One region of the Pseudomonas sp. 1 genome, then DNA from elsewhere that is predicted to be linked to it. Evidence: predicted binding sites of a transcription regulator. Region 1 holds the regulator's gene; each other region holds the start of a gene.
The links. Region 1 encodes FliA, which starts transcription of late flagellar genes. Its sites were predicted from a motif close to CTAAAGTTTNNNNNNNNNNNGCCGNTAA; they were not measured.
Positions count from the first base shown of each region.

Region 2: AC1MDC_RS13260 (methyl-accepting chemotaxis protein) is a predicted target of FliA. The motif match lies at 3,973-4,000, and genes of this name have one in related genera.
Region 3: AC1MDC_RS26660 (methyl-accepting chemotaxis protein) is a predicted target of FliA. The motif match lies at 3,028-3,055, and genes of this name have one in related genera.
Region 4: AC1MDC_RS16405 (Maf family protein) is a predicted target of FliA. The motif match lies at 2,672-2,699, and genes of this name have one in related genera.

Region 1 covers NZ_JBWXMQ010000013.1:99,052-104,694, reverse strand. The annotation lists gene AC1MDC_RS19945 (chemotaxis protein CheA) at 1-1,238, opposite strand, end outside; gene AC1MDC_RS19940 (protein phosphatase CheZ) at 1,276-2,064, opposite strand; gene AC1MDC_RS19935 (chemotaxis response regulator CheY) at 2,083-2,454, opposite strand; gene fliA (RNA polymerase sigma factor FliA) at 2,622-3,362, opposite strand; gene fleN (flagellar synthesis regulator FleN) at 3,359-4,189, opposite strand; gene flhF (flagellar biosynthesis GTPase FlhF) at 4,303-5,643, opposite strand.
Region 2 covers NZ_JBWXMQ010000007.1:257,544-263,186, reverse strand. The annotation lists gene AC1MDC_RS13275 (DUF3094 domain-containing protein) at 49-222, shown strand; gene AC1MDC_RS13270 (NAD(P)/FAD-dependent oxidoreductase) at 286-1,584, shown strand; gene AC1MDC_RS13265 (HvfA family oxazolone/thioamide-modified RiPP metallophore) at 1,796-2,203, shown strand; gene AC1MDC_RS13260 (methyl-accepting chemotaxis protein) at 2,276-3,901, opposite strand; tRNA gene AC1MDC_RS13255 (tRNA-Pro) at 4,061-4,137, opposite strand; tRNA gene AC1MDC_RS13250 (tRNA-Lys) at 4,235-4,310, opposite strand; tRNA gene AC1MDC_RS13245 (tRNA-Pro) at 4,316-4,392, opposite strand; tRNA gene AC1MDC_RS13240 (tRNA-Asn) at 4,402-4,477, opposite strand; gene clpB (ATP-dependent chaperone ClpB) at 4,776-5,643, opposite strand, start outside.
Region 3 covers NZ_JBWXMQ010000025.1:3,533-9,175, reverse strand. The annotation lists gene AC1MDC_RS26670 (AAA family ATPase) at 100-624, opposite strand; gene pnuC (nicotinamide riboside transporter PnuC) at 621-1,184, opposite strand; gene AC1MDC_RS26660 (methyl-accepting chemotaxis protein) at 1,266-2,900, opposite strand; gene AC1MDC_RS26655 (undecaprenyl-diphosphate phosphatase) at 3,204-4,034, shown strand; gene AC1MDC_RS26650 (DUF1294 domain-containing protein) at 4,031-4,459, shown strand; gene AC1MDC_RS26645 (MmcQ/YjbR family DNA-binding protein) at 4,456-4,815, opposite strand; gene AC1MDC_RS26640 (LysR substrate-binding domain-containing protein) at 4,812-5,643, opposite strand, start outside.
Region 4 covers NZ_JBWXMQ010000010.1:41,748-47,390, reverse strand. The annotation lists gene AC1MDC_RS16415 (YhdP family protein) at 1-376, opposite strand, end outside; gene rng (ribonuclease G) at 452-1,909, opposite strand; gene AC1MDC_RS16405 (Maf family protein) at 1,967-2,563, opposite strand; gene mreD (rod shape-determining protein MreD) at 2,763-3,254, opposite strand; gene mreC (rod shape-determining protein MreC) at 3,254-4,381, opposite strand; gene mreB (rod shape-determining protein MreB) at 4,522-5,559, opposite strand.

The sequences.
Region 1 (5,643 bases):
TTCTGCATCGACTCGTCGCCGCTGTTCAGGCCCAGACGTACCAGACGGTTACGCACCAGCACCAGCTCACCGACCATGTTCATGATTTCGTCGAGACGCGCGGTGTCAACGCGAACGGTGGTCTCGGCTTCGCTCGCCGGTTTTTCCGGTGGCGGAGTCGCCGGTGCACGGGCCGGAGCCGGTGCCGCAGCGGCAGCCGGTTTCGCCGGTTCGGCTTTCGGCTCAGGCGCTTTCGCGGCGGGTTTTGCCGCAGCGGCCGGGGCCTTGGCAGCAGGCGCTGCAACAGCTGCAGCATTGCCGGCGGTCACGACGGCGCCGGTGGCGACATCAGTGAACTTGCCTTTGCCATGCAGATCGTCGAGCAGCGCTTCGAACTCGTGGTCGGTGATCAGATCGCTACCGGCCGCAGCCGCTGCCGGAGCAGTCGTCGCAGGAACCGAAGCAATCGCCGACTCCAGCGCATCGACGGCAAAGTTGCCCTTGCCGTGCAGCTGATCGAGCAAGGCTTCGAATTCGTCGTCGGTGATGTCCGAGCTGTCGCCCGCCGCCGGAGCAGCCGGTGCAGCGGCCGCCGGGGCCACGGCGTCGACCGCGAACTGGCCCTTGCCATGCAACTGGTCGAGCAGCGACTCGAACTCGGCGTCGGTGATTTCATCGCTGGCCGCCTCGTCGGAAGCAGGCGTGGCGGCAGCCGCCGGGGCCTCGGCTTCAGCCTTGACGGCGCTCAGCGAGTCCAGCAACTGTTCAAATTCGTTATCGGTGATGTCGCCGGAGTCGCCGGTTTCGTTTTCAACGACCAGCTCTTCGATCATCTCGGCAACGGGCGAAGCCGGGGCTTCATCCGCCGATTGCGGCTCGGCCAGGCGCGCCAGAGCGGCCAGCAGTTCCGGGGTGGCGGCGGTGATCGGGCTGCGATCACGGACTTCGCCGAACATGCTGTTCACCGCGTCCAGCGCTTCGAGCACCACGTCCATCAGTTCTGCATCGACGCGTCGCTCACCCTTGCGCAGGATGTCGAACACGTTTTCGGCGATGTGACAGCACTCCACCAGCTCGTTGAGCTGAAGGAAGCCGGCGCCCCCTTTTACAGTGTGGAAACCGCGAAAAATTGCGTTGAGCAGATCTGCGTCATCCGGGCGGCTTTCCAGCTCGACCAGTTGTTCGGACAGTTGCTCAAGAATCTCGCCGGCCTCAACCAGGAAATCCTGAAGGATCTCTTCATCGGCGCCGAAGCTCATTAATGGGGTGCTCCTACAGGTCTAAAAACCCAGAAAACTAAAATCCAAGGCTGGATAACAAATCGTCCACATCGTCCTGACCGGACACAACGTCTTCTCGTTTATCGGCATGAATCTGCGGACCTTCACCCTGCGAGAGATGTTTTTGTGGATCTTTTTCAGCAAGCATCGCCGCACGGTCATGTTCGATGCCCGCAAAGCGGTCCACCTGGCTGGCCATGAGCACGAGCTTGAGCAGGTTGCTTTCGACTTCGGTGACCAATTGGGTCACACGCTTGATCACTTGACCGGTGAGGTCCTGGTAATCCTGGGCGAGCAGAATGTCGTTCAGATTGCTCGACACCGCGCGGTTGTCCGCGCTGCTGCGTGCCAGAAAACCGTCGACCCGGCGCGCCAGTTCACGGAACTCTTCAGCCCCGACCTCACGGCGCATGAAGCGGCCCCAGTCGGCGCTCAAGGCCTGGGCTTCGTCAGCCAGGCCATTGACCACAGGGGTCGCGCTCTCCACCAGATCCATGGTGCGGTTGGCGGCAGCTTCGGTCAGTTTGACCACGTAGCCCAGACGCTCGGTAGCGTCGGTGATTTGCGACACTTCCTCAGCCTGCGGCATGTGCGGATCGATCTGGAAATTGACGATCGCACTGTGCAGTTCACGCGTGAGCTTGCCCACTTCCTGGTACAGGCCACGGTCACGGGTCTGATTGAGCTCATGGATCAGTTGCACCGCGTCGCCGAACCTGCCCTTTTCAAGGCTTTCGACCAGTTCGACCGCGTGTTTTTTCAGGGTCGACTCGAAGTCGCCCTGTGAAGATTCTTTATGCTCCATAGCTCCCCCGCGCGTTCATCAGCCGATGCGTTCGAAAATCTTCTCGATTTTTTCTTTCAACGCCTGGGCCGTGAAAGGTTTGACCACATAGCCGTTCACGCCGGCCTGGGCCGCTTCGATGATCTGCTCGCGCTTGGCTTCAGCGGTCACCATCAGCACCGGCAGGTGCTTGAGTTTTTCATCGGCGCGCACGTGGCGCAGCAGGTCGATACCGGTCATGCCGGGCATGTTCCAGTCGGTCACCAGAAAGTCGATGCTGCCGCTGTTGAGCACCGGAATGGCGGTGGTGCCATCGTCGGCTTCAACGGTGTTGGTGAACCCCAGATCACGCAACAGGTTCTTGATGATCCGCCGCATCGTTGAGAAGTCATCAACGATGAGGATTTTCATGTCTTTGTTCAATTCGACCTCCAAGCAGTCTTAAACGCGCCCAGCACCTGGACGCGCCATTTCAATCAATCCGGCAAAACACTCGATGACTGTCTGGAGCACAACAGATCGAGACCGGTGCCGTTCACCACCGCACCAGCCTCGTTCGCAGTGTCCCCACACTGCCTTCAGCGCGCTCGCCACTCCCCCAAACGCCCCCGCAAGCGGGCCGCGCACTGGCTGTGTAACTGGCTGACCCGCGATTCACTGACGCCAAGGACTTCACCGATCTCCTTGAGGTTCAGCTCTTCGTCGTAGTACAGCGCCAACACCAGTCGCTCACGCTCCGGCAAATTGGCAATCGCGTCCGCCAGCGCGGCCTGGAAACGTTCGTCCTCCAGATCGCGCGACGGCTCCAGATGAGCACTGGCGCCATCCTCGTGCAGCCCTTCGTGTTCGCCGTCCTGCAACAGGTCGTCGAAACTGAACAGCCGGCTGCCCAGGGTGTCGTTCAAAATCCCGTAGTAATCGTCGAGACTCAATTGGAGTTCGGCCGCAACTTCGTGATCTTTAGCGTCACGGCCGGTTTTAGCTTCAATTGCTCGAATCGCGTCGCTGACCATGCGCGTATTGCGGTGAACCGAGCGCGGTGCCCAGTCCCCCTTACGGACTTCATCGAGCATCGCACCGCGGATCCGGATGCCCGCGTACGTTTCAAAACTGGCGCCCTTGCTCGCGTCGTATTTGGTCGAGACTTCAAGCAGGCCGATCATCCCGGCCTGGATCAGGTCTTCGACCTGCACACTGGCCGGCAATCGCGCCAGCAAGTGGTAGGCGATGCGCTTGACCAGCGGCGCGTAACGCTCGATCAGCTCGTACTGCGCATCACGCGCCGACTTTTTGTAAAGGTTCATACCGCTGGCGGTCATAGCACAGGTCCTGCCGTTTGCTGCACGAGGCGCTCGACGAAAAATTCGAGGTGGCCGCGCGGGTTGGCGGGCAGCGGCCAGGTGTCGACCTTCTGTGCGATCGCCTTGAACGCCAGTGCGCACTTGGAACGCGGGAAGGCTTCATAGACCGCACGCTGCTTCTGCACCGCTTTGCGCACGCTTTCGTCGTAGGGCACCGCGCCGACGTATTGTAGGGCGACGTCGAGGAAGCGATCCGTGACCTTGGTCAACTTGGCGAACAGATTGCGACCTTCCTGCGGGCTCTGGGCCATGTTGGCCAGGACGCGGAAGCGGTTCATGCCGTAATCGCGGTTCAGCAGCTTGATCAGCGCGTAGGCGTCGGTGATCGAGGTCGGCTCGTCGCAGACCACCAGTAACACTTCTTGCGCTGCGCGAACGAAACTGACTACCGAGTCACCAATACCTGCAGCGGTGTCGATCACCAGCACGTCGAGATTGTCGCCGATGTCGCTGAAGGCCTGGATCAGGCCGGCATGCTGGGCCGGGCTCAAGTGAACCATGCTCTGGGTGCCGGAAGCGGCCGGCACGATGCGGATCCCGCCGGGGCCCTGCAACAGCACGTCGCGCAGCTCGCAGCGGCCTTCGATCACATCGGCCAGGGTACGTTTGGGGGTGAGGCCCAGCAGAACGTCGACGTTCGCCAGCCCCAGGTCGGCGTCCAGCAGCATGACCCGACGGCCAAGCTCTGCCAGGGCCAGGGACAAGTTCACTGACACATTAGTCTTGCCGACGCCACCTTTGCCGCCGGTCACCGCGATCACCTGTACGGGATGCATGCTGCCCATGTTATTTCTTTACCTTGTCTTGCATAGACGGAGGCCACATTACTGGCTGCGCGTTCACAACCGGAACAATGCATGGCAGACCATCGATGTAGGTACAAAAACGGTTCATTACCTCAGCCAACCTGCTTGGTCGGGCTGTGGTAGATATCAGCGAACATGTCAGCCATGGCTTCTTCGCTGGGTTCTTCCTGCATTTGCACACTGACGGCGCGGCTGACCAGTTGATGACGGCGCGGCAGATGCAGATCATCCGGAATACGCGGCCCATCGGTCAGGTAGGCAACCGGCAGTTCGTGACTGATCGCCAGGCTCAACACTTCGCCAAGGCTTGCCGTCTCATCCAGTTTAGTCAGGATGCACCCGGCCAGCCCGCAACGCTTGTAACTGTGATAAGCGGCGGTTAGAACCTGTTTCTGGCTGGTGGTTGCCAGCACCAGATAATTTTTTGACCGAATGCCACGACCGGCCAGACTTTCCAGCTGCATGCGCAGGGCCGGATCGCTGGCCTGCAGGCCGGCGGTGTCGATGAGCACCACGCGCTTGCGCAGCAGAGGATCCAGCGCCTGCACCAGGGACTGGCCCGGATCGACGTGGGTCACCGACACATTGAGGATGCGGCCCAGCGTCTTGAGCTGCTCCTGCGCGCCGATGCGGAAACTGTCCATGCTCACCAGCGCGATGTTCTGCGCGCCGTACTTGAGCACGTAGCGGGCGGCCAGTTTGGCCAGGGTGGTGGTCTTGCCCATGCCGGCAGGACCGACCATGGCAATGACCCCGCCCTCTTCCAGCGGCTCGACATCCGGCACGGCAATCATTCGTGCCAGGTGCGCCAGCAGCATGCGCCAGGCCTGACGAGGCTCGTCGATCTCGGTGATCATCGACAGCAGATCGCGGGACAGCGGGCCGGACAAACCGATGCGTTGCAGACGACGGTACAGATTGGCCTGGGCCGGACGACTGCCTTGCAGCTGGTTCCAGGCCAGGGTGCCGAGTTGCACTTCCATCAGTTCGCGCAGGCTGTTGAGTTCAAAACGCATCGAGTCCAGCGCACGCGGGTCAACGCCAGCGGAAACCGGTGCAGGCGCCGGTGCCGGACGGGCCGGAGCCTCGTAGGTCGGTTCGGTCAGCGGTTCGGCAGCGGTCAGCGGCAGGCCGGCCGTCAACGGCAACCCGGCGAACAGCTGGCGATTGGTGTTGCCGTCGGCTTCGCCACGCAGGCTCAGCTCGGCCTGGGCGGTGACGATGCGCGACTGAGTCTTGCGCAGCTCATCCTCGAGTTCCATGTTCGGAACACGCGGGGCCAGCGCCGACAGTTTGTAATCGAGCGCCGCCGTCAGCTCGACGCCGCCGGCGATGCGGCGGTTGCCAATAATGGCGGCATCAGCGCCCAGCTCATCACGAACCAGCTTCATGGCCTGACGCATATCGGCGGCGAAAAAACGCTTAACTTGCAT
Region 2 (5,643 bases), on a different contig from region 1:
CCGCTGTAGCGTGTTCTCATTCAGTAACGTCTACCTGACGAGGCCTTTATGACCAGCCGCCTGAACCCCGAAGACCAGAAGCATGTCGAAGAGTACCTGCAGTTGTCCCAACACCGTGTCGAGCGCCGGCCATTCCGGCCATGGATGCTCCTGGTGCTGGTGCTGGCAGTGACCATTGGTCTGGGCCTGTTGAGCCGATTTATCAGTTACCTGACGCTATGAGCAGCATCGCGCTCGCTCGGGTAACCGCACCGATTTCCTTTAAAAACCTTGCGAGCTATCCCCATGTCCCATCGTATTGTCATTGTCGGCGGCGGCGCCGGCGGTCTGGAGTTGGCTACCCGTCTGGGTAAGACTCTGGGCAAACGCGGCACTGCCAGCATCATGCTGGTCGACGCGAACCTCACGCACATCTGGAAACCGCTGCTGCACGAAGTGGCCGCCGGATCGCTGAACTCTTCCGAAGACGAACTCAACTATGTCGCCCAGGCCAAATGGAACCACTTCGAGTTCCAGCTGGGGCGCATGAGCGGGCTTGACCGTGAACTGAAGAAGATCCAGCTCGCTGCCACGTACGACGAAAATGGCGTGGAACTGGTACCGGCGCGGGAAGTGCCGTATGACTCGCTGGTGATTTCGGTCGGCAGCACCACCAACGATTTCGGCACCCAGGGCGCTGCGCAGCACTGCCTGTTCCTCGACACCCGCAAACAGGCCGAGCGTTTCCATCAGCAACTGCTCAATCACTATCTGCGTGCCCACGCCGGGCAGACCGATACGGTCCAGCAGATCAGCGTGGCCATCGTCGGCGCGGGCGCCACGGGCGTCGAACTGGCGGCCGAACTGCACAACGCTGCCCATGAACTGGCGGCTTATGGTCTTGACCGGATCAAACCGGAAAACATGCACATCACCCTGATCGAAGCCGGGCCGCGGGTGCTGCCAGCGTTGCCGGAGCGCATCAGCGGGCCGGTGCACAAGACTCTGGAGAAACTCGGGGTCAACGTGATGACCAACGCTTCGGTCAGCCAGGTCACTGCCGACAGCCTGATCACCGCCGATGGCAACGAGATCAAGGCGAGCCTGAAAGTCTGGGCCGCCGGGATCCGCGCACCGGGTTTCCTCAAGGACATCGACGGCCTGGAAACCAACCGCATCAATCAGCTGCAAGTGCTGCCGACACTGCAAACCACCCGTGACGAAAACATTTTCGCCTTCGGTGACTGCGCCGCCTGTCCGCAACCAGGCTCGGATCGCAACGTTCCGCCACGGGCCCAGGCTGCGCATCAACAGGCGTCGCTGTTGGCCAAATCGCTGAAACTGCGCATCGAAGGCAAGACCCTGCCGGAGTATAAGTACACCGACTACGGCTCGCTGATTTCGCTGTCGCGTTTTTCGGCTGTGGGTAACTTGATGGGCAACCTGACCGGCAGCGTAATGCTCGAAGGCTGGCTGGCGCGGATGTTTTACGTGTCGCTGTACCGCATGCACCAGATGGCGCTGTACGGGCCGTTCCGCACGGCGATGCTGATGCTGGGCAGCAAGATCGGACGCGGCACCGAGCCGCGCCTGAAGCTGCACTGATGTAAAAACACCGCGGGGGCTGACTCGCTCCCGCGGTGTTTTGTCTTTTACTGTATCTGCCCCCCGCTTTCCCCACCTTCGCTTACAAACGCACCGCTCCTCGACACAGACGCGATACACCGCCATCGCCTAATGGCCACACCCGAGCACACCTGCTCCGGCTTGATCGCCCTTAACGTGTGGTTGCGCTGTGCAACCGAAGGAGAATGCAATGTCCCGTACTTCGAAAATCGGCAAAAACTCCCTTGGCCTGGTCGGTGCCGTACTGGCCGGCGGCCTGATGCTGTCCGGCTCGGTGTTCGCTGCGCAACCGCTGGCTCAGGGCTACATGGTCGCCTCGGCCGAGACCTCGGTGAAAACCCCGGAAGGCAAATGCGGTGAAGGCAAATGCGGCGATGCGTCGATGGCCAAGACCGACACCGATGGCGACGGCAAGGTTTCGCGCGCCGAGTTCCTGAAAGTCGCGCCGAAGTCCGACTTCGACAAGATCGACACCAACCACGACGGCTTCATCGACGAGCAAGAGGCGTACAACAACGTCAAAGCCAACTTCGAAGCCAATGGCAAGAAAATGCCGAAAGGTCTGTTCGAACATCTGAAAGACCAGGACGGTGCCTGATTTTTCAAGCGCCCGACCAATCAAAGCCGCGCTTTCTCTGACGAGAAGCGCGGCTTTTTCACACCTGCATGATTACAACTGGAAGCGTCGCACCATGCCCTGCAACGCATTGGCCAGTTGCGACAGCTCATGGCTCGACGCGTTGGTTTGATCGGCGCCAGCCGCCGAACGCACCGACAGATCGCGAATGTTCACCAGATTGCGGTCCACTTCCCGCGCCACCTGCGCCTGTTCTTCAGCGGCGCTGGCGATCACCAGATTGCGCTCGTGGATTTCGTGTACCGAGGCGGTGATCGTCTGCAACGCTTGACCGGCCCGCTCGGCCAGCACCAGCGTGGTGGCAGCGCGCGAGGCACTGGCCTGCATTGACTCCAGCGCCAGGCTCGAGCCATTGCGCATGCCCTGCACCATCTGCTCGATTTCCTGGGTCGATTGCTGAGTGCGATAAGCCAGCGCCCGGACTTCGTCGGCGACCACCGCAAACCCCCGCCCGCTCTCCCCGGCCCGCGCTGCTTCGATGGCGGCGTTGAGCGCCAGCAGGTTGGTCTGTTCGGCGATCGCCCGGATCACGTCCAGCACTTTGCCGATGTCCTGAGACTGATTGGCCAGTGATTGCACCAGCTCGCCAGTGTGTTCGACTTCGCTGGCCAAGGCGTTGATGGCGCCAGCAGTTTCACTGACCCGCTCCTGACCCAACTGCGCCGATTCGCTGGACTGACGGGTGGCGTCGGAGGTCGACACCGCATTGCGGGCAACTTCCTCGACCGCCGTGGTCATCTCGTTGACGGCGGTGGCGGCCTGTTCGATTTCGTTGTTCTGCTGTTGCAACCCTTGCGTGCTGTCATGGGTGACCGCGCTCAGTTCGTCGGAAGCTGTCGCCAATTGCGTGGCCGAACCGCTGATGCCCTGCAGGGTTTCGCGCAGGTTCTGCTGCATGGTCGCCAACGCCTTAAGCAGACGGCTGACTTCATCGTTACCGTGGGTTTCGATCGGACGGGTCAGATCGCCTCTGGCGACGTGTTCAGCAGCGTCGACAGCGGAGCTCAGGGGGCGAACGATACTGCGGGTGAGCAACATGGCCAGGGCGACGGTGGCCAATGCCGCCAGAGCGATGAATAAGCTCACGATGGTGCGCGAGGTTTCGTAGTGGACGGCAGAGTTCTGGCTTTCGGCAGCGACCTGCCGGGTGAACAGGTCTGCCAGGTCATTAAGTTGTTTGCCAGAGCCGTCGACCACGGTTTTCATGTCGACCAGCAGCAACTTGGTCAGCTCATCGCGCTTGCCTTGCTCGGCCAGCGTGAACGACTGGGCGATCCCGGTGCGGTAGGCGGCGAAGGTTTTCTTGAACTGATCGTATAACTGCTGGCCTTCCGGAGTAGTCACCAGTCGGTCGTAAGCGGCGATTTTCTCGCTCAGTTCCTTGTCGCGGGTGTCCATCTGGCTGCGGTACGTGGCGATGTTGGCCGGATCCTGATCCAGCGCCATGCGCAGAGAAATGGTGCGAATGCGCAACATGATCTCGCGAATCTCGTCGCCCCCACGAATGCTCGGCAGCCACTGCGTCTCCACTGCCACTTCGCTGTCGCGGATGCTCGACATCTGCCCCAGCGCAAACACCCCGAGCAACGCCACCAGCACCGCGATCAGGGCAAAGCCCAGGGCGGCACGGGGAGCAATATTCAACTGACGAAGCAACATGACGAACGCCCTTTTTCTTGTATTGGCCGGATTCAAGGGGCGATCAATGGCAGCCCCCTTTTGTTAGCGGGCTATCGGCAAGTTGTACGATGACTTGAATGAAACATTTCCGGAGGCCAAAAAAAATCCCCGTATCTTTCGATACGAGGATTTTCAATATGGTCGGGGTAGGGGGATTCGAACTCCCGACATCCTGCTCCCAAAGCAGGCGCGCTACCGGACTGCGCTATACCCCGGTAAAAAAAAGGCGACCTTTCAAAGATCGCCTTCTTCGATCAGCGCTTTTGGCCTCTGATCTTAAGATTCGATCCCAGCGCAAACTGGTTTCAAAAATGGTGGGTCGTGTGGGATTCGAACCTACGACCAATTGGTTAAAAGCCAACTGCTCTACCAACTGAGCTAACGACCCAAAAATGGTCGGGGTAAGGGGATTCGAACTCCTGACATCCTGCTCCCAAAGCAGGCGCGCTACCGGACTGCGCTATACCCCGGTTTGAAATTGGCTCCGTGACCAGGACTCGAACCTGGGACCCAATGATTAACAGTCATTTGCTCTACCGACTGAGCTATCACGGAACAACATATTTCAATTTACAACGGTGAAACTTGCAGCTTCTCGACATCGTTTTCGCATCGCTGCGTTCGTGTGTCTGAGGCGCGCTATTCTACAACCTAGAACACCTCTGTCAACCCCCTAAATTGCTTTCAAGTTAATGATTTGCAACTTATTTCAGATTTCTGCCCAGTGAGCTGAAACCGTGTTGGTGACTGACTGCGGGGCGCACTTTACAAGCCTTTTCCTTTGAGTTCAACAGCCTGGCGAAAAAAAAGGCCTCGCAGTGCGAGGCCTTACTTACTTCACCACCGGCAGGTGTCAGTTGAACGTGATCTCGTCGTTCTCCACGACGCCGGTCGCGGTCTCCCCTGGCATGAAGCGTCCCGACAGAATCAACTGCGCCAACGGGTTCTCGATCCAGCGCTGGATCGCCCGCTTCAGCGGCCGTGCGCCATAGACCGGGTCGTAACCGACCGCAATCAGCTTGTCCATCGCTTCGGGGCTCAGCTCCAGCTTCAGCTCGCGCTCGGCCAGACGACTGCGCAGACGGCCCAGCTGGATCTCGGTAATGCCCGCGATCTGATCCCGCGCCAATGGCTCGAAGATCACCACTTCGTCGACCCGGTTGATGAACTCCGGACGGAAGTGGGTGGAAATCGCATCCATCACTGCTGCCCGTTGTGCTTCACGATCGCCGACCAGTTCCTGAATCTGCATCGAACCGAGGTTGGAGGTCATGACGATCACGGTATTGCGGAAATCCACCGTACGACCGTGACTGTCGGTCAGACGACCATCCTCCAGCACTTGCAGCAGGATGTTGAACACATCCGGGTGCGCCTTCTCGACTTCGTCCAGCAGGATCACCGAGTAAGGCTTGCGCCGTACCGCTTCGGTCAGGTAACCGCCCTCTTCATAACCGACGTAGCCCGGTGGTGCACCGATCAGCCGTGCCACGGAATGTTTCTCCATGAACTCGGACATATCGATCCGCACCATCGCCTCTTCAGTATCGAAGAGGAATTCGGCCAGCGCCTTGCACAGCTCGGTTTTACCGACACCGGTCGGGCCGAGGAACATGAACGAGCCGCTCGGGCGGTTCGGGTCGGACAACCCGGCACGGGAACGCCGCACCGCGTTGGCCACCGCAACCACCGCTTCGTCCTGGCCGATCACGCGTTGGTGC
Region 3 (5,643 bases), on a different contig from region 1:
GCTGAGACGGGCACTTTGCACCCGCAGGAGTGTTTCAGGAACGGACACTTTTGCCCCAAAACAGGGGGAAGGAACGGGGCATTCGCCCCGAAACCTGGGTCAGTCCGCGAGCAGTGAGCGCACCGCGTCGAAGGCTTGCTGCTGGCGTTCGGCCCAGTTGCCCTGAATGATCTGCAAAGGTTGATGATGGGTTTGCAGCCAGATCCGGGTGGCCTCATAGAACGCGAGCCGTTCATTCAAGTCGGGCTGGCAGCGCTGACCATCGTCCGTCCACTCGATCTGCTCGGGGGAGAGCAGCAAGTGCAGGTCGTAGTGACGCGCCAGCAACTCGGTTTGCAGCCAGGGCGGGCAGTCGCCGAACAGGGTCTGGCTCCACAGGATGTTGCTCAACAGATGCGTATCCAGAATCAGCAATCGCGGCTGCTGCGCCCGTGCCGCGTCTTCCCATTGCAACTGGCCGCGAGCAATTTCCGGGATGTCGGCGAGGCAGGTATCGCGAGGGTTCTGCTCGATGAACCAGCGCACATATTCGTCCACCCGCAAACCGCCGAACTGCTGTTGGATGCCGGCCGCCAGCCAGCTCTTGCCCGTGGACTCGGGGCCGGTCAGGACAATCACTTTCATCGTTGCAACGCCGGATCGGCACGCCATTCGCGCCAGCCTTGCACCGCAATTACGGTGAACAGGGCATACAGCGCCGCCGTGAGGTACAGCCCTTTAGAGAGAAACAGCGCGACGAAGATCACATCCAGCACGAACCACAAAGCCCAGCATTGCAGACGCTTGTGGGCCATCCAGAATTGCGCGACCAGGCTGAAACCGGTCAGCGCCGCGTCGAGCCACGGTTGTGCCGCGTCCGTCCAGTGAGCCATGGCCGCGCCCAGCAGCAGACTGCCCGCTGCGCCAATGGCCAGCCCTTGCGCAATCGAGCGGGTGTCGAGCCGGCTGACCTCGCGTCCGTCGTGCATCGTCCCGGCCCGCGTCCATTGCCACCAGCCATAGAGTTGCAGCCCGGCATACACCACCTGCAGCAGCATGTCCGAATACAGCTTTACCTCGAAGAATACCCAGGTGTAGAGCAACACCATGACCAGCCCGATCGGCCAGCACCACGGATTCTGTTTGACCGTGAGCCACACGGCGATTACACCGAGAGCGGCGGCAAACAGTTCGAGCCCGGACATGCAGGATCCTTGGGGGGAATAAAAGAGGGAGCGGATTGTACCGAAAAACAGGTGGGAAACGAGTTCCCACCTGAAAGGGCGTCAGACGCGAAACTGACGCAGCAAGCCGTTCAACTGTTCGCTGAGCTCGCCCAGGCGAACGCTCGCCACACTCGACTGCTCTGCCGCCAGCGCGGTGCTGTGGGACAGCCCCGCGGCCTGGGTGACGTTCTGATTGATGTCTTCGACCACATGCGCCTGCTGCAGCGTTGCGCTGGCAATCGAGGCGTTCAGGCCATTGAGGTTGCGCAGGGCCTGGCCGATGGCATTCAGGCTGGCACTGGCCAGGCCGGCCTGCTCGATGGTCAGTTGCGAAGCCTTGCTGCTGTCGCCGATCACCTTCACCGCGGCTTCGGAATGATTTTGCAGGCGTTCGATCATCGTCTGGATTTCCGCCGTGGACTTCTGCGTGCGTTGCGCCAGCAAACGCACTTCGTCAGCCACCACTGCAAATCCGCGACCCTGTTCGCCGGCGCGTGCTGCTTCAATCGCGGCGTTGAGAGCGAGCAGGTTGGTCTGCTCGGCAATCGAGCGGATCACCTCCAGCACGCTGCCAATCTGCGTGCTCTCGGTCGCCAGCGTGCGGATCACTTCGACGGCCTGATCGATGGTGCCGGACAGCTTGTCAATCTGCTGAAGGCTGCTGTCGATGTTGACCTGGCCTTGTTGGGCCTGGGCTTCTGCGTCACGCATTTCGCTGGCGGCGTGTTCGGCGTTCTTCGCCACGTCCTGCACGCCGTAGGTCACTTCGTTGACGGCGGTGGCCACCAGCTCCATCTGCTGCGACTGCTGCTGGCTGCGTTGCCGGGCCTGTGCCGCATCGTTGCCCAGCTCACTGGACGATTGGCCCAATGCGCTGGCGGATACCTGCAAGTCACCGATCACCCGGCGCAGCTTGGCGGTGAAAGCATTGAAGTGATGGGCCAGTTGAGTGACCTCGTCCTGACCCTGGGTGTCGAGGCTGCGAGTCAGATCGCTTTCGCCGCTGGCAATGTTGGCCATGGCGTTCACGGTTTCCTGTAACGGACGGACGATGCTGCGGGCAATCAGGATCACCAGAAGTGCCATGATCGCCGCAATGACCAGACCGACAACCGACGCCTTGAACACCTGGCCCTGGAACTCGGCCTGCACGTCGTCGACGTACACGCCCGAACCGATGACCCAGCCCCACGGCTCGAACAGTTTCACGTAAGAGGTTTTGGCCACCGGTTCACTGGCACCCGGCTTGGGCCAACGATAGTCGACCATGCCGGCGCCTTTGGCCTTGGCGATGGCGACCATTTCGTTGAACACCGCAAAACCGTCCGGGTCGCGGATCGCCGAGAGGTTCTGGCCTTCAAACTTGGGATTGGTCGGGTGCATGACCATCACGGGCGTAAGGTCATTGATCCAGAAGTAATCGTTCTGGTCATAGCGCAGGCCACGAATGGCCGTCAGCGCCTGTTTTTGCGCGACATCACGCGTCAGGGTGCCTGCCGCTTCGAGGCCCTGGTAGTACGTCAGCAAACCGCTGGCGGTCTGCACCACATGTTGGGTTTTCTGGGCCTTGGCGTGATACAGGTCATCATGGATCTGCTTGAGCATCAAAACGCCCAACGTCAGCAGCATGACGACTGCCACGATCAAGATGAGCCACAAGCGTCGGCTGATCGACACACTGCGCAAGCTGTTCATAACGCTGTCACTCCGGATTCTTTTTCTTGTAATAAACCACCGCCAGCATCCAACCACGTTTCGGTGACCGGGCATACGCGACCCAAGTCGTATAACGCGGCAGCGCTATTACGGCTTGTCTGTTAGGATTTCGGCGCCGCGCGTAAAAACCTGAATCCAAATTGATTTTTCACGGAATTTTGACTGTTTCGTGTGGATCCTGTGCGTGCGGAATCGGTACAGCTTTGACCAGCTACGCTGAACGCAGTGAACGTAAAAAATACTATCGGGGCATGCCGCCTGGCATCGCTCTTTGGGGGATTGATGGATCTTTGGACGGCCTTGCAGGCATTGATACTTGGAGTTGTAGAGGGGCTGACGGAGTTTTTGCCCATATCCAGTACCGGACACCAGATCATTGTTGCCGACTTGCTCGATTTCGGAGGCGAGCGGGCCATGGCGTTCAACATCATCATCCAGCTCGGCGCGATTCTCGCGGTGGTCTGGGAATTCCGGCGCAAGATCCTCGACGTGGTCATCGGTTTGCCGACTCAGCCAAGTGCTCGGCGCTTCACCGCCAATCTGCTGATTGCCTTCCTGCCCGCCGTGGTGCTGGGCGTGATCTTCGCCGACCTGATTCACCATTACCTGTTCAACCCGATCACCGTGGCTGCCGCGCTGGTGGTGGGCGGGATCGTGATGTTGTGGGCCGAGCAGCGTCAGCATGAAGTGCACGCCGAAACGGTCGACGAGATTCGCTGGACGGATGCACTCAAGATTGGCTTCGCCCAGTGTCTGGCGATGATCCCCGGTACTTCGCGTTCCGGCTCGACCATCATCGGCGGCCTGTTGTTCGGCCTGTCGCGCAAGGCGGCCACCGAGTTCTCGTTCTTCCTGGCGATGCCGACCATGGTCGGTGCGGCGGTGTATTCGGGCTACAAGTACCGCGACCTGTTCGTACCGGCAGACTTCCCGGTGTTTGCCATCGGCTTCGTCACGGCGTTCATCTTCGCCATGATCGCGGTGCGCGGTCTGCTCAAGTTCATCGGCAGCCACAGTTACGCGGCCTTCGCCTGGTATCGGATCGCCTTCGGTCTGGTGATTCTGGCGACCTGGCAATTTGGATGGATCGACTGGTCGGCCGCCCAGCCATGAGTGATTCCCGCGCACGCCGCCCGGATCGCGGGTCTTCCGGTGGCAATATCCAGCATTTGAAACTGAAACTGTTGGTGCTGCTGATCGTCTGCGCGTTGCCGTTGTCCGGCGCGCTGTCGATGTGGCTGCGCGGGATTTCCCTGGTACCGCTGACGGCTTACGGGCTGGTCAGCGTGCTGGCTTTTTTCCTGTACTGGGCGGACAAGCGCAAGGCCCGCGGCGACGCCTGGCGTACGCCGGAAAACATCCTCCATGCGGTGGAACTGGCCGGCGGTTGGCCGGGTGCGCTGATCGCTCAACAGGTCTTGCGGCACAAGACGCGCAAGGTGTCGTTTCAGATCCTGTTCTGGATGATCGTGGCGTTGCATCAGGTGTTCTGGATCGATCAGTTGTTCCTCGGTTCGAACCTCCTGGCGCTGTTCTAGAGCACCAGCCCGACCTGAGCGCGCTTGGGCAGCTTGCTCACCACCAGTTGATGGGAGCGCTGCAACAGCCCTCGCAGTTCCTCGGCGCCCAGCGGGTAGGGCGGGTGCATGATGATCCATTGCGCCCGGGCCAGATACGGCGCCGGATGAATCCCCGGCCGGTCGCAATGACCGAGAAACAGATCCTTGTCGACCTTGAATGCCAGCGAATCACCGCGCAGGCCCTGCAGGGCAAACATCTTGTTGCCGGCAATCGAAAACACCCGCACGCCACCCCATTTGTAGTCTTCCCGCGCGCCGGGCAAGGCCAGACAAAATTCTGCGACGTCCGTTTCGCTCATCTTTCCTTGTTTCATAACAGCCGTTCTCCACAGGCGTTGAACGATTCGACCAGATGATCGATCCACGCGCGCACCGCCGGCATCACCCCGCGCCGATGCGGATACACCGCTTGCAGCCAGCCGCCGGGCAATGACCAGTCCGGCAGCAATTGCACCAGCGTGCCGCTATCCAGCTCCGCTTCGCAATACATCATCGGCAGCAGGGTGAAACCCTGTCCGGCCAGCACGCACGCCTTGCGCACGATGAAATCGTCGATGCCCAGCCGGGCTTCCAGTGCCAGGTCGCAACTCTTGCCGTGCTGATCGAGCAGGCGCACATGCACCATGCGATCCGCCTCCAGGGCGCCCAGCACCGGCAGGCTCTTCAGGTCCTGCGGATGATTGATTTCCACTCCCTGTATAAAGGAAGGGCTCGCCACCACCACCATTTGTGCCTGACGCAGCCGGCGGGTCACCAGCATCGGTTCTTCATCGCCGTGTTCGCGCACACGCAGGGCTACGTCAATGCCTTCGGTGATGAGGTCGACCCGGCGATTGAGCAGGGTCACTTCCAGTTGCACCTGGGGATATTTGCCAAGGAAATTGCTGATCACCACCGGCAGCATTTCATGGGCCAGCCCGGTCGGACTCGAAACCCGCAGGCGACCGCGAGGCTCGCTGGACATGCTGGCCACTGTTTCATCGGCCATTTCCGCTTCCAGCAGCATCGCCTGACAGTGACGCAGATATCGCTCGCCGACCGCCGTCAGCTTCAGTTGGCGAGTGGTGCGTTGCAGCAGACGCGCGCCGAGGCGCTCTTCCAGCTCGGCGATACGCCGCGAGAGGCGTGACTTGGGGATGCCG
Region 4 (5,643 bases), on a different contig from region 1:
CTTCCTTGAGGCTGATCTTCAGGCCATTGAGTTCAAGGTGGGCGATTCGCACTTCGCGAGCCAGCAGACTGGCCCACAGATCCGGCACCGCACGCACCCGATCCAGGCGCAAGGCGTTGGCGCCGCTGCCGACCATCACGTCATGAGCCAGCAGGATCGGCGCAAATCCGCTCCAGTTGCCTTCCAGCTCGCCGATCTGCAGTGGCATGCCCAGGGCAGCACTGGCCTTGTCTTCGATATCCGCGCGGTATTCGGCCACCAGCGGCGTGAGTTCCCGGCCGAGACTGACGTACAACGCCATCAATACCAGAACCAACGCGCACAGGCCCAGACCCCAGCGGGTCAGTGCGGCCAAAATGCGTGTCAGACGTTCCATGTCAGTTGGCTCCCATGGCAAAAATACTGCAAAAAGCTGAGGCCAGCCGTTTCAGGAAAAGGGTGACGCAGGGATTCAGAGCAGCACCACGTCATATTGTTCCTGGGAATACATGGTTTCCACCTGAAAGCGTATGGTGCGCCCGATGAAACCTTCAAGCTCGGCCACGTTACCGGACTCTTCATCGAGCAGGCGATCCACCACCTTCTGGTTCGCCAGCACCCGATAACCCTCGGCCTGATAGGCCCGGGCTTCACGCAGGATCTCGCGGAAAATCTCGTAGCAAATGGTTTCCGGGGTTTTCAGCTTGCCCCGGCCCTGACAGCTGCTGCACGGTTCGCACAGCACTTGCTCGAGACTTTCGCGGGTGCGCTTGCGCGTCATCTGCACCAAACCCAACTCGGTGATACCGATGATGTTGGTCTTGGCGTGATCGCGCTCCAGCTGTTTCTCCAGAGTACGCAGCACCTGACGCTGATGCTCTTCATCTTCCATGTCGATGAAGTCGATGATGATGATCCCGCCCAGGTTGCGCAGGCGCATCTGCCGGGCGATCGCGGTCGCGGCTTCGAGGTTGGTCTTGAAGATGGTCTCTTCGAGGTTGCGATGACCGACAAACGCCCCGGTGTTCACATCGATGGTGGTCATGGCTTCCGCCGGGTCGATCACCAGATAGCCACCGGACTTCAGCGGCACCTTGCGCTCCAGGGCTTTCTGGATTTCATCCTCGACGCCATAAAGATCGAAGATCGGCCGTTCACCCGGGTAGTGCTCCAGACGATCGGCGATTTCCGGCATCAGCTCGGCAACGAACTGCGTGGTCTTCTGGAAGGTTTCCCGGGAGTCGATGCGGATCTTCTCGATCTTCGGGCTGACCAGATCGCGCAGGGTGCGCAGCGCCAGGCCGAGGTCTTCGTAGATGACGCTCGGTGCGCCGATGGTCTTGATCTGTTCGTTGATCTGATCCCAGAGGCGGCGCAGGTAGCGGATGTCCATCAGGATCTCATCGGCCCCGGCACCTTCGGCGGCGGTGCGCAGAATGAAGCCGCCGGCCTCCTTGATGCCTTCTTTGGCCACGCAATCGCTGACCACCTGTTTGAGACGTTCGCGCTCGGCTTCGTCTTCAATTTTCAGGGAAATGCCGACGTGGGCGGTACGCGGCATGTACACAAGATAGCGCGACGGAATCGACAGTTGCGTAGTCAGCCGCGCGCCTTTGGAACCGATCGGATCCTTGGTGACTTGAACCACCAGGCTCTGGCCTTCGTGCACAAGGGCGCTGATGCTTTCCACCGCCGGGCCTTCGCGCAGGGAAATTTCCGAGGCGTGAATGAAAGCTGCGCGATCCAGACCGATGTCGACGAATGCCGCCTGCATGCCCGGCAGGACGCGCACCACCTTGCCTTTATAGATGTTGCCGACGATCCCGCGTTTTTGCGTACGCTCGACGTGCACTTCTTGCAGCACACCGTTTTCGACCACCGCCACGCGCGATTCCATCGGCGTGATGTTGATCAGAATCTCTTCACTCATGGCAGGGTCTCGTTCAGGCATGTTCACGATTATGGCCGCATCTTTTCCGTTCGACGCTCATTGCGCGTTCAGGGTTTGCCAACAGGGTATGCCGAAATGGCCGAGCAGTTCTGCGCTTTCGCACACCGGCAAGCCGACGACCGCCGAGTAACTGCCATTAAGGCCGGCAACGAACACCGCGCCGAGCCCCTGAATGCCGTAGCCACCCGCCTTGTCCCGAGGCTCACCGCTGGCCCAGTAGGCGGCGGCTTCTTCGCGGCTGATCGACCGGAACCGCACCAGACTGCGCACCACACGCGACTCGCAGCGCTCGCCGTCAAGTACGGCAATCGCCGTCAGCACTTCGTGCTCCTTTCCGGACAGCATCATCAGCATGGCGCATGCATCGGCTTCGTCCACCGGTTTGCCAAGAATTTTGCCGTCCAGCACCACGGCGGTGTCGGCGCCCAGTACGCAAAACGCCACATCGGAAACGACCGTGCGCCGCCCGGCTTCGGCCTTGCCGCGCGCCAGGCGCTCGACGTAGGCCGATGGGGATTCATGGGCTAGAGGGGTTTCATCGATATCCGCGCTGATGGCGGTAAACGGGATGCCGATCTGCGTGAGCAATTCACGCCGACGCGGCGATCCTGAGGCGAGGTAAAGCGGCTTCATCAAGACATCTCCCTGTTTGGTGCCCGGCCTCACAAATGCTGTTCCCTTTGGTCGGCGTCTGGTGTTGCCTACTGCGTTGCCGCTCCTCGCCATAGCACGCTATGACTCGTCACGGCGCCTTGTCTGGCAACAACAGCCACTCGCCCAAAAAGCTCTTCATTTGCGAGGCAAGCACTGGTACGGGCAAATGCCTGAGCGATCAGTTGATTTTGTAGCGCCGGCGCAATCCACGCAGAGCGAAGCTGACCCATGGCCAGAGCAAGGCACTGACCAGTGCCGGCAGGACCAGCGCGAGGGTCGGCTGACGGTTGCCGGTCAAGGCACTGAGCCAAAGCTGTACCAGCTGGGCAAGGCCGAAGATCACCAGAATCACCAGGCTTTGCTGCCACATCGGGAACATTCGCAGACGTTGCTGCAATGAAAGCACCAGGAATGTGATCAGGGTCAGGATCAAGGCATTCTGACCGAGCAGGTCGCCCTGCAGCACGTCCTCGGCCAGTCCCAGGCAGAAAGCCGTGACCATGCCGACGGTGTGCGGCAGATACAAAGCCCAGAAAGTCAGGAGCAAGGCCAGCCACAGCGGGCGCAGGATTTCCATGAAAATGGGCAGTGGCGACACACTGAGCAGTATGCCGACAATAAACGTCAGCCAGACAATCCAGCCGTTCCGCGATGCGGTAGCCCCGACCATTATTCTTGCCTCCCGGTGGTAGCCGGCGCAGTGACTGGCGGTTTGGCCGCTGGTCGAGCCGCCGGTTGACTTGCCGGTGGTTTGCTGGCCGCTGGTGTGGCTGCAGGCGGTTTGCTTGCAGCGGGTTTGACCGGCGTGGTGCTGGCGGCAGGCGCAGCCGGTGTCGCCGTGGCAGGGGTTGCTGTTGCGGCTGCGGCAGGCGGTGTGACGATTTTCGGCACTGTGGCTGGAATCACCGGACCGCCACCGAAGGCATCAAGGTTTTCCTGCGCCTGCGCGGCATCATTGGCACGTTCTTCGGCGGTGCGGTTGTCACTGAATACCAGCAGCAGGTAACGGCTGCGGTTCAGTGCGGCGGTCGGCACAGCGCGAACAATGGCGAAAGGCTGGCCGGAGTCGTGGATGACTTCCTTGACCGTTGCCACCGGATAACCGGCCGGAAAACGCTGACCCAGGCCGGAGCTGACCAACAGATCCCCTTCCTTGATATCGGCAGTATCGGCAACATGGCGCAACTCAAGGCGCTCCGGGTTGCCCGTCCCACTGGCGATCGCCCGCAGACCATTACGGTTCACCTGCACGGGAATGCTGTGAGTCGAGTCGGTCAGCAACAATACGCGGGAGGTGTATGGCATCAGCTCGACCACCTGCCCCATCAGACCGCGAGCATCGAGCACCGGCTGACCGAGCACCACGCCATCACGCTCACCTTTATTGATGATGATGCGATGGGTGAAAGGGTTGGGGTCCATGCCGATCAGCTCGGCCACTTCGACCTTCTCGTTGACCAGCGCGGAGGAATTGAGCAACTCGCGCAGACGGACGTTCTGCTCGGTGAGGGCGGCAAGCTTCTGCATGCGCCCCTGCAACAGCAGGTTCTCCGACTTGAGTTTTTCGTTTTCGGCCACGAGCTCGGTGCGACTGCCAAACTGGCTGGCGATACCTTCCCACAACCGTCCGGGCAGGTCAGTAATCCAGTAGGCGTCCATCAGCACCAGCGAGGCCTGGCTGCGTACGGGTTTAAGCAGGCTGAAACGCGCGTCAACGACCATCAGCGCGACCGATAGCACGGCCAGCACCAACAAGCGCACGCCCAGTGAGGGGCCCTTGGCGAAAAGCGGTTTAATAAGCCGCTCCTCCCAGGCAAATGTTCTGTTTATTCATACGGCATCAAACCGGCCTGGATGAAGACTGACAGAAGATAAACGCCAACAGGCAGCACTGCAAAGTGCTGCCTGCGCGCTCACCCACGTATTGCACCCGGCGATTATTCGCTGGAGAGCAGGTCCATGGTGTGCTTGTCCATCATTTCCAATGCACGGCCACCGCCGCGAGCGACGCAGGTCAGCGGATCTTCGGCAACGATCACCGGCAGACCGGTTTCCTGGGCCAGCAGCTTGTCGAGGTCACGCAGCAGCGCGCCACCACCGGTCAGCACCAGGCCACGCTCGGCGATGTCGGAAGCCAGTTCCGGCGGCGATTGCTCAAGAGCACTTTTCACGGCCTGAACGATGGTTGCCAGGGACTCTTGCAGAGCTTCCAGCACTTCGTTGGAGTTCAGGGTGAATGCGCGTGGAACGCCTTCGGCCAGGTTGCGACCGCGAACGTCGACTTCGCGAACTTCGCCGCCCGGGTAGGCTGTGCCGATTTCCTGCTTGATGCGCTCGGCGGTGGATTCGCCGATCAGGCTGCCGTAGTTGCGGCGCACGTAGGTGATGATCGCTTCGTCGAAGCGGTCGCCGCCAACGCGTACGGATTCGGCATAGACCACACCGTTCAGGGAGATCAGCGCGATTTCGGTAGTACCACCACCGATATCCACGACCATCGAACCGCGAGCTTCTTCAACCGGCAGACCGGCACCGATTGCAGCGGCCATTGGTTCTTCGATCAGGAACACTTCACGGGCACCGGCGCCAAGGGCCGATTCACGGATGGCACGACGCTCAACCTGGGTGGACTTGCATGGAACGCAGATCAGCACACGAGGGCTGGGCTGCAGAAAGCTGTTTTCGTGAACCTTGTTGATAAAGTATTGCAGCATCTTTTCGCAGACGCTGAAGTCGGCGATCACGCCGTCCTTCATCGGACGAATGGCAGCAATGTTGCCCGGCGTACGACCGAGCATGCGCTTGGCCTCGGTGCCGACAGCGACGACACTTTTCTGGTTACCGTGTGTCCGAATGGCCACAACCGATGGCTCATTCAGGACGATGCCGCGCTCGCGCACGTAAATAAGGGTGTTGGCAGTGCCCAGGTCAATGGAAAGATCGCTGGAAAACATGCCACGCAGTTTCTTGAACATGGGAAAGGGACCCTAGGCAACGCGTGGGTAAAAAAGTGCGGCAAACTCTAACAACGACAGGGATTTTGGGCAAGGCGCCAATAT